One region of the Pseudomonas paeninsulae genome, then DNA from elsewhere that is predicted to be linked to it. Evidence: predicted binding sites of a transcription regulator. Region 1 holds the regulator's gene; the other holds the start of a gene.
The links. Region 1 encodes LexA, which represses DNA repair genes until DNA is damaged. Its sites were predicted from a motif close to CTGTNTNNNNANACAG; they were not measured.
Positions count from the first base shown of each region.

Region 1 (4,566 bases):
GAGCCGGCGACCAGACCTCGCCCGTCCAGCGCCGGCCCCGCAATACCGCCCTCAGCGGCAAGCCTTCGCCGATCTTCGCCCGCACTCGATGCAATCCACGCGGCGTGCAGCCGGAGCCATTCAGCTCGCCCGGACCATTGAGGGCGGTAGACACAGGCAGGCGCAATATCAACTGCCCGTCGGCAAAACCGTACAGGCACTGATCAGCGAGAGAGAGATGTAGAAAGTCGAGGTCGCGCATGGGCGACTAGCTTAGCGGATCGGGCTGGCCAAGCCCACAAGCGCGACATCAAACCTTGGCGGGTAGGCCAGCGCTCTTGACGCGCGGTTTGAGTTGAGCAGCGGCCAGAACCTCATCGCTCACACCGCTTTCCGAACGCATGCCAGCCGCCAGGAATGGCACCATCATGCGCATGACCTGCTCGATCGAGGTGCTCACCCCGAAGTCGGTCTCGGCCATGGCGCGCAATGCCTTGATCCCGGACATGCTGAATGCCGCAGCGCCGAGCATGAAATGCACGCGCCAGAACAACTCAAGCGGAGGGAGACGCGGTGCGGCTTCATGCACCAGGAGCATGTAATGGCGGAAGACTTTGCCATACACCTCTTCCAGGTATTTGCGCAGGTGACCCTGGCTCTGGCTGAAGGCCAAACCCAACAGACGCATGAATATCGACAAGTCGTTGCCACTACGCGGTTTCACGGCCAGCGCCTGATCCACCAACAACTCGAGTAATTCCTCAAGACTGACCTTCACTTCCTGCTTGGCCTGGCGACGGTCCAGCTCGCGCTCGAGGCTGCTGCAGAAAGGACCGAGAAAGCGCGAGAACACGGCCTGGATCAGCGCTTTTTTGGAACCAAAATGATAGTTCACCGCTGCCAGGTTGACTCCAGCCTTGCTGGTGATCAGCCGTAATGAAGTTTCCGCGAAACCTTTTTCTGCGAACAACTGCTCCGCTGCATCGAGAATGCGTTCAACGGTTTCCGACTGAGCCATGACTACCTACCTGACAAACACTTGTTTGAAACATACGTTTCGACCCACCATCTTGTCAAGTCACGCAAGCCATTATATGGCCGGACAGTCATGGATCAGCAGCAAACAACAGCTGATGTGCTCGTCAGTTCAGCAAGTAACCCGCAGAGCGGATCAAACAACAAGCAGCGCATTTAAGCCAAGAAGAAAAATGGAGGATTGCCAACCCCCGATCACTGTATATAATCCCAGTCACTGTATAAAAAAACAGAGTCCAACATGCTGAAACTGACGCCACGCCAAGCTGAAATTCTCGCCTTCATCAAGCACTGCCTTGACGACAACGGCTATCCGCCAACCCGGGCGGAAATCGCTCAGGCACTTGGTTTCAAGTCACCCAATGCCGCAGAAGAACACCTCAAGGCCCTGGCCCGCAAAGGGGCAATCGAAATGACCCCCGGCGCCTCACGTGGCATTCGCATCCCTGGCTACGAACCGAACAACACGGAAGAGGGCTTACCCGTGATCGGCCGCGTCGCCGCCGGCGCACCCATTCTAGCGCAGCAGAATATTGAAGACTCATGCCGGATCAACCCCGAGTTTTTCCACCCCAAGGCCGACTACCTGCTACGCGTGCGCGGCATGAGCATGAAGGACATTGGTATTCTCGACGGGGACCTGCTGGCCGTGCACACCACCCGTGAAGCTCACAACGGGCAAATAGTGGTAGCCCGCATCGATGACGAAGTGACGGTCAAGCGCTTCAAGCGCGAAGGCAACAAGGTCTGGTTGATTGCCGAAAATCCCGAGTTCGCCCCCATTGAAGTGAACCTGGAAGAGCAGGAGCTAATTATCGAAGGTTTAAGTGTCGGTGTTATCCGTCGTTAGCAGACTCCTGCAACCCGTAACCGGCCGTGATCACCCGCACGGGGCAAGAAGGACGCACGCAGTGGAGCCAAGTCAGTAGCCGGAGGCAGGGCAACTACAGCAGGTCAAAAGAGCTGCTTCCCTCGCTAAACGTGCACCTGCCTCGCTTCACTCGCCCACTCAGGTTTCGTTCAGGCGAGTCACGCAATGGCTGTGAGGCCGTTTTAAACGCCCCGAGCTTTGACACCAAGAGGGCAAAACGCAGGTAGTTTCCCACCGCCTGCCAGAGGAGGTTCTATGCAGTCCCCGCAATCACTAAAGCGTACACAGTTACCACTATTCGAGGGGCTAATGGCTTCAGCAGTGACGCCACGGCTGAATCAGATTGTGGAGTCACCCTGGCAGGAGAACCCCGAAGCCTTCAGTGAAATGTCGCTACGTGGTACTGCAGGTCACTGTCTGAACCTGCTCGCGCCAATTCTCCGCGAGCTGAGCCAGAACAAAGATGCGCGCTGGCTGAGCCTGATTGCCCCGCCCAGCAGCCTGACGCAAACCTGGCTGCGCGAAGCCGGGCTCAACCGCGAACGCATTCTGTTACTCCATCCTCGCGGCAAACAAAGTGCCTTGCAACTGGCTCAGGAGGCACTGAAGCTGGGCCGTAGCCATACAGTCGTCAGCTGGTTTCACCCTCTTGAACAGCATGCTCGGGAGCAACTGGAGCAGGCCGCACGACAGGGCAAAGCGCAAAGCCTCAACATCAGTCTGGGGTAAAAATCGCGGGCAATGGCACAAGGACTGTGCATGAGACGACACCATCAACCAGGCACATATACCAGCCACAACACCTAGAACCAGCTGCTGATAGCAATATTAGCGTCGAGACAACCCACCCGCAATCAGTGCAGCACACGCGGGCCTTGTGCATGGTCAAGATCACCTTCAGCCAATTTTCCCGCCATTTGCACGCCGACACTGAGCATAGCCTTGGCTACCTCGATGTGCTGACCCTGCAGAAATTCCTTGGCATCAGCGGAAAAGTCCAGCACCACCAAGGTTTCTTCGTCTTCTGCACGACGCAGTGCAATGCGCCCATCGGGCAACTCGACGATCTCAAGGTAGGATGTAGGCATAGGGCTGGTTCTCCACGAAAGGCCGGCATTGTAACAGTCGTCCAAGGCTCACCCTAGACCGCTTATCCAAACTCGACTCACCACTCACTCAACGACTCGCGAAAGCGCTTGGCCAACCCCTTCAACTCCTGTCGCCAAACCTCCAGCGTTTCACGCGCCAGTGGCGGCGCCTCCTGATCCAGGCTAACCGCTACGATCAAGGGAGTACGCGGGTCGACCTTGACCTTTTTCGCCGCCTGCGGCGGCTGAAACAGTTCGCCATAAGCCTTCAGCAGCTGAGCCAGCCAGGTTTCCGGCTGCTGCGCCAACTCGATAAGCTCGGCCAACTCAGGGCTGGGAGCAGCATCCAGCAGTGCCTTGTCCAGCAACTGCTCGGCCCGTGCTGCATTACTTTCAGGCAGGCGGTAGTAACCGGCAATCTCGTGACACAGCCCCAGCAGCGCCCCATAGAGATGGAATAGGGCAGCCTCACGCTCAGCTTGTATCAGGGCCAAAGAGTTGACTGCTCGCCCCTCCTGCGCAACGCGCCAGGACTCCAGCGACAGGCCGGCATAGAAGAGCTTCTGGTTGGTACGGGTGTACAGTTCATGGGCCATCAAGGCGCCCTCCACTACAGACCGATCAGGCCACTATACGCGCGCCTGCTGCCTGCAGACGCGCACCTTGTCCCGATCATCCCTTCTCTTCGACCTTCCACTTGCCGCCATCATAGAAGGCACGCCAGCCGGTAGGCTTGCCATCGACCTCGGTCTGCACGTACTGCTCTTTGGTCTTGCGACTGAAGCGAATAACCGCCGCGCGACCTTCAGGGTCTTTCTTCGGCGCATCACAGAGGAAGTGATACTTGGGGTCGATTTCGTCCTTATGCGGGATCAGTTCCAGCACCAACGGCGCACGGGTCTCGCGATTTTTCGGGAACTGACTGGCCGCCAGGAACAAACCCGCCGCGCCGTCGCGCAAGATATAGGTGTCATTGACCTTCTCGCACTTGAGCTCCGGCATCTTCACCGGGTCCATCTTCGGCGGAGCGGCTTCACCGCTTTTCAGCAGCTTGCGGGTGTTCTTGCACTCAGTGTTGGTGCAACCGAAGAACTTGCCGAAACGCCCGGTTTTCAGCTGCATCTGGCTGCCGCACTTGTCGCACTCCAGGCTTGGGCCTTCGTAACCCTTGATCCGGTATTGACCCTGTTCGATCTCGTAGCCCGTGCAATCCGGGTTGTTGCCACAGATATGCAGCTTGCGCGTCTCGTCGAGCAGATAGGCATCCATGGCGGTGCCGCACTTGTCGCAGCGATGCTTGCCGAGCAGCACCAGCGACTCCGACTCGCCCTCATCGTCCGCGGCGACTTCATCGCCAGGCACCAGATTGATGGTCGATTTGCAGCGCTCTTTCGGCGGCAACGCATACCCGGAACAACCGAGGAAAACCCCGGTGGAGGCAGTACGTATCATCATCGGCCGACCGCACTCACGGCATGGGATATCGGTCGGCGTCGGCAAGTTGGCACGCATGCCACTGTCGCTGGCCTCGGCTACTTCGAGTTTTTTCTTGAAGTCGCCATAGAACTCGTCGAGCACATGCTTCCACTCGCG
Region 1 covers NZ_CP141799.1:2,104,616-2,109,181, reverse strand. The annotation lists gene VCJ09_RS09785 (L,D-transpeptidase) at 1-241, opposite strand, end outside; gene VCJ09_RS09780 (TetR/AcrR family transcriptional regulator) at 290-997, opposite strand; gene lexA (transcriptional repressor LexA) at 1,256-1,864, shown strand; gene sulA (SOS-induced cell division inhibitor SulA) at 2,141-2,614, shown strand; gene VCJ09_RS09765 (hypothetical protein) at 2,740-2,973, opposite strand; gene VCJ09_RS09760 (DUF6586 family protein) at 3,051-3,569, opposite strand; gene topA (type I DNA topoisomerase) at 3,646-4,566, opposite strand, start outside.

Region 2 (4,566 bases), 1.2 Mb from region 1:
CTTGGTCGGAATAGTAGTGTTCTTCTCGATCAACGCAGTCATCACGCCACCCATGGTTTCGATACCCAGGGTCAGCGGCGATACGTCGAGCAGCAGCACGTCTTTCACGTCGCCGGCCAGCACAGCGCCCTGGATAGCAGCACCCATGGCTACGGCTTCGTCCGGATTGACGTCCTTGCGCGCTTCCTTGCCGAAGAAATCGGTTACCAGCTTCTGCACCAGCGGCATACGGGTCTGACCACCGACCAGAATCACGTCGTTGATCTTGGCCACGTCGATACCGGCGTCTTTCAAGGCGATACGGCACGGCTCGATGGTGCGCTGCACCAGGTCTTCAACCAGCGACTCCAGCTTGGCGCGCGAAATCTTCACGTTCAAGTGCTTGGGGCCGGTGGCATCTGCAGTGATATACGGCAGATTGACGTCAGTCTGCTGGCTGGACGACAGCTCGATCTTGGCTTTCTCAGAGGCTTCTTTCAGGCGCTGCATGGCCAACGGGTCACCCTTGAGGTTCATCCCGCTTTCTTTCTTGAATTCGTCGACCAGGTAATCGATCAGACGGATGTCGAAGTCTTCACCGCCGAGGAAGGTGTCGCCGTTGGTGGCCAACACTTCGAACTGGTGCTCGCCATCGACTTCAGCGATCTCGATCACGGAAACGTCGAAAGTACCGCCGCCCAGGTCATAAACGATCACGGTGTGATCGCCCTTGGCCTTGTCCATGCCGTAGGCCAGTGCAGCCGCGGTCGGCTCGTTGATGATGCGCTTGACGTCCAGACCGGCGATGCGACCGGCGTCCTTGGTGGCCTGACGCTGGCTGTCGTTGAAGTAGGCCGGTACGGTGATCACCGCCTCGGTAACTGGCTCGCCGAGGTAGTCTTCGGCGGTCTTCTTCATCTTCTTGAGGATTTCCGCGGATATCTGTGGCGGCGCCATCTTCTGGCCGTTCACTTCAACCCAGGCGTCACCGTTGTCAGCCTTGACGATCTTGTACGGCACCATCTGGATGTCTTTCTGCACGACGTCTTCTTCGAAACGACGACCGATCAGGCGCTTCACCGCGTACAGGGTGTTGTGCGGATTGGTCACAGCCTGGCGCTTGGCCGACTGACCGACGAGAATTTCACCGTCGTTGGCATACGCAACGATCGACGGCGTGGTGCGAGTGCCTTCGGCGTTCTCGATGACCTTGACGTTGCCGTTTTCCAGAATGGAGACGCACGAGTTGGTGGTCCCCAGGTCGATACCGATAATTCTGCCCATCATCATTCTCCTGAAACTTTGATAATTCCGCCGCTGCGCCGTGTCAGCCGCGGTAGCACTAAAACGCTTGACTCATAAATGGGGGCTGATCGCCGAATTTCAAGCCTGCTCATCGATGGACGGCGGTGCTTCGGCCGGCGCCTTGCTGACCACCACCATCGCCGGACGCAACAGTCGACCGTTGAGCAGATAGCCCTTCTGAAACACCTTGAGCACGCTGTTCGGCTCTACATGGGTGCTGTCCTGCATGGCCATGGCCTGGTGGTGCTCCGGATTGAACGGCGCACCGTGCGGGTCGATGGCTTCCAACTGATAGCGCTTGAGGGTGTCGTGGAACAGCTTCAGCGTCAGCTCCATGCCCTCGCGCACCGCCTTGATCGCCTCGTCATCCGGGCTCGACAACTCGAGACCGCGCTCCAGACTGTCGACGACCGGCAGCAGGTCATTGGCGAATTTTTCCAAGGCGAACTTGTGCGCCTTCTCTACATCCTGCTCGGCGCGACGACGTACGTTCTGCAGGTCCGCCGACATGCGTAGGGTCTGATCCTGAGCGGCAGCCAGCTCTTCCTCCAGCACCTGGATGCGCGCGTCCAACTGATCGCTCGAGTCCATTTCGGCACCAGGTGCAGCTTCTGGCAGCTGGGTATCGCGGGTCTGTTCGTCAGCCATGCGTTTCTCCTCTAAAAATTCGACGCAAGCCTAAACTTGCGCGTCTGCCGCCTATATGGGGACAAATTCTGCAGCTTCAAGTGCTGCACAAGGATTGCCAGCCAAGAAACAAACACTGTATAAATATACACACCTAAGCCTTGGGAGGCCTCGCCATGCTGGTGCACCTGTCCGTACACAACTACGCCATCGTTGAACATCTCGACCTGGAGCTGGATAGCGGCATGAGCGTAATCAGCGGCGAAACCGGCGCTGGCAAATCGATCATGCTCGACGCCCTCGGCCTGTGCCTGGGGGATCGCGCCGACAGCGGCGTGGTGCGTCCCGGCGCCGACAAGGCGGACATCCTGGCCAGTTTCGACCTTGGCGACATCCCCGAAGCCCGCACCTGGCTGGCCGAACGCGACCTGGATAGCGACGGCCCGTGCATCCTGCGTCGCGTGATCACCGCCGAAGGCCGCTCGCGCGGCTACATTAATGGCTCGCCCTGCCCCCAGGGCGACCTCAAGGCCATCGGCGAGCTACTGATCGACATCCACAGCCAGCACGAACACCAATCCCTGCTCAAGGCCGAAACCCACCGCCGCCTGCTCGACGAATACGCCGGCAGCCAGGAACTGGCGCGCCAGGTGCAACTGGCGGCGCAGCGCTGGAAACAGACCAAGAATGAGCTGCAGCGCCTGTCCAGCCTCGGCGACGAGCAGCGTTCACGCCATCAGCTGCTCAGCTACCAACTGGAAGAACTGGATAGCCTGGCTCTGGGTGAAAATGAACTGGTACAGCTGGAACAGGAACACAAGAACCTGACCAATGCCGAAAGCCTGCTCAGCGCCTGCCGCCTGGTGATCGAACAGTGCAGTGAGAATGATGCCAGCAACGTGCTCTCGGCACTGTCCGGTAGCCTCAACCGCCTGGGCGCCTTCCAGGGCCAGCCGAGCGCCTTGAGCGAAGCGACCAACCTGCTGGCCAGTGCACAGATCCAGGTGGAGGAAGCGGTCGGCGAGCTCAATCGTTTCCTCGACCATTTCGACGCCGACCCCGAGCGCCTGCAGCAGATGGAAGAACGACTGGATGCAATCTATACCCTGGCGCGCAAGCACCGGATTCAGCCCGGCGAGCTGATTGCCATGCAGCAGCAACTATTCGATGAGCTGGAAAGCCTTAACGCCGACGACCAGGCCGCCGAACGCCTGAACGATGAACTGGCCGCCTTCGAGCGCCACTACCAGGAAAAGGCCGGCGAGCTCAGCGCCCTGCGCCACCGAGCGGCCAGCGAACTGGCCACAGCGGTAGAACTGGAAATGCAGAATCTGGGCATGCCGGGAGGGCGTTTCAGCATCACGCTGAGCGCTAATAACAGCGGCGAACCACAGCCCAACGGCCTCGAACAGCTGGAGTTCCTGGTCAGTGCCAACCCCGGCCAACCGCTCAAGACCCTGGCCAAAGTCGCGTCTGGCGGCGAGTTGTCACGCATCAGCCTGGCGATCCAGGTGATCACCGCGCAAACCTCTCGGGTGCCAACCCTGGTGTTCGACGAAGTCGACGTCGGCATTGGCGGCCCTACCGCCGAAGTGGTCGGGCAACTGTTGCGCCGTCTCGGCGAGCGCGGCCAAGTGCTGGCCGTCACTCACCTGCCACAAGTGGCCGCCCAGGGCCATCAGCACCTGTTCGTACACAAGGTGCGCGGCAGCGATGCAACCCACACGGCCGTGAGCAAGCTGGATAAAAATCAGCGCGTCGAAGAAATCGCCCGCATGCTGGGCGGCGTCGACCTGACCGAGGAATCCTTGGCCCATGCCCGGCAGATGGTCGGCAGCGCCGAGGCTTAACGGGTTTCTGAAACAACAAAGGCGACCCGAGGGTCGCCTTTGTGCATGACGCGCTTGTGCGCTTACTTCTTTTTGCGCACGTAGAGCACCAGGTTGTGATCGACCATCTCGAAGCCGTGCTCTTGCACGATCTCCCTCTGGCGCTTCTCGATTTCAGCATCGAAGAACTCGATCACCTCACCCGAATCGACACAGACCATGTGGTCGTGATGACCACCATCGGCCAACTCGAACACGGCATGACCACCATCGAAGTTATGGCGCACCACCAATCCTGCAGCCTCGAACTGGGTCAGAACGCGGTACACGGTGGCCAGGCCGACGTCTTCGCCCGCCTCCATCAGGGCCTTGTAAACATCCTCTGCACTCATGTGACGCTGCTCGGCGGAATCGAGCATCTGCAGAATCTTGACCCGCGGCAGGGTCACTTTCAGGCCAGCTTTGCGTAGTTCGCTATTTTCAACCATGGTCTGCTTTCTCGCGGAAGCGGCTTCGCAGCTTCCTTTATTGCGGGTATGATCGGGGTTTACGTTGCCCAGCCAAGATAGTGGAAGTCACCCGCCGATGCAAAAAACCAAGTTCCTGCTGACCAGTCTCACCTTCGTGGGACTCCTCGCGCTCGCCGGTTGTTCTTTCCCCGGGGTTTATAAAATCGACGTCCAACAGGGCAATGTCGTTAGCCAAGACATGATAGATCAGTTGCGCCCCGGAATGACCCGCAGCCAAGTGCGGTTTATCATGGGCAACCCGCTGTTGACCGATACCTTCCATGCCAACCGCTGGGACTACCTGTACAGCATTCAAC
Region 2 covers NZ_CP141799.1:926,396-930,961, reverse strand. The annotation lists gene dnaK (molecular chaperone DnaK) at 1-1,263, opposite strand, end outside; gene grpE (nucleotide exchange factor GrpE) at 1,363-1,932, opposite strand; gene recN (DNA repair protein RecN) at 2,088-3,761, shown strand; gene fur (ferric iron uptake transcriptional regulator) at 3,824-4,228, opposite strand; gene VCJ09_RS04170 (outer membrane protein assembly factor BamE) at 4,326-4,566, shown strand, end outside.
Region 2: the regulator LexA is predicted to act here: its motif matches at 2,048-2,063, upstream of recN (DNA repair protein RecN).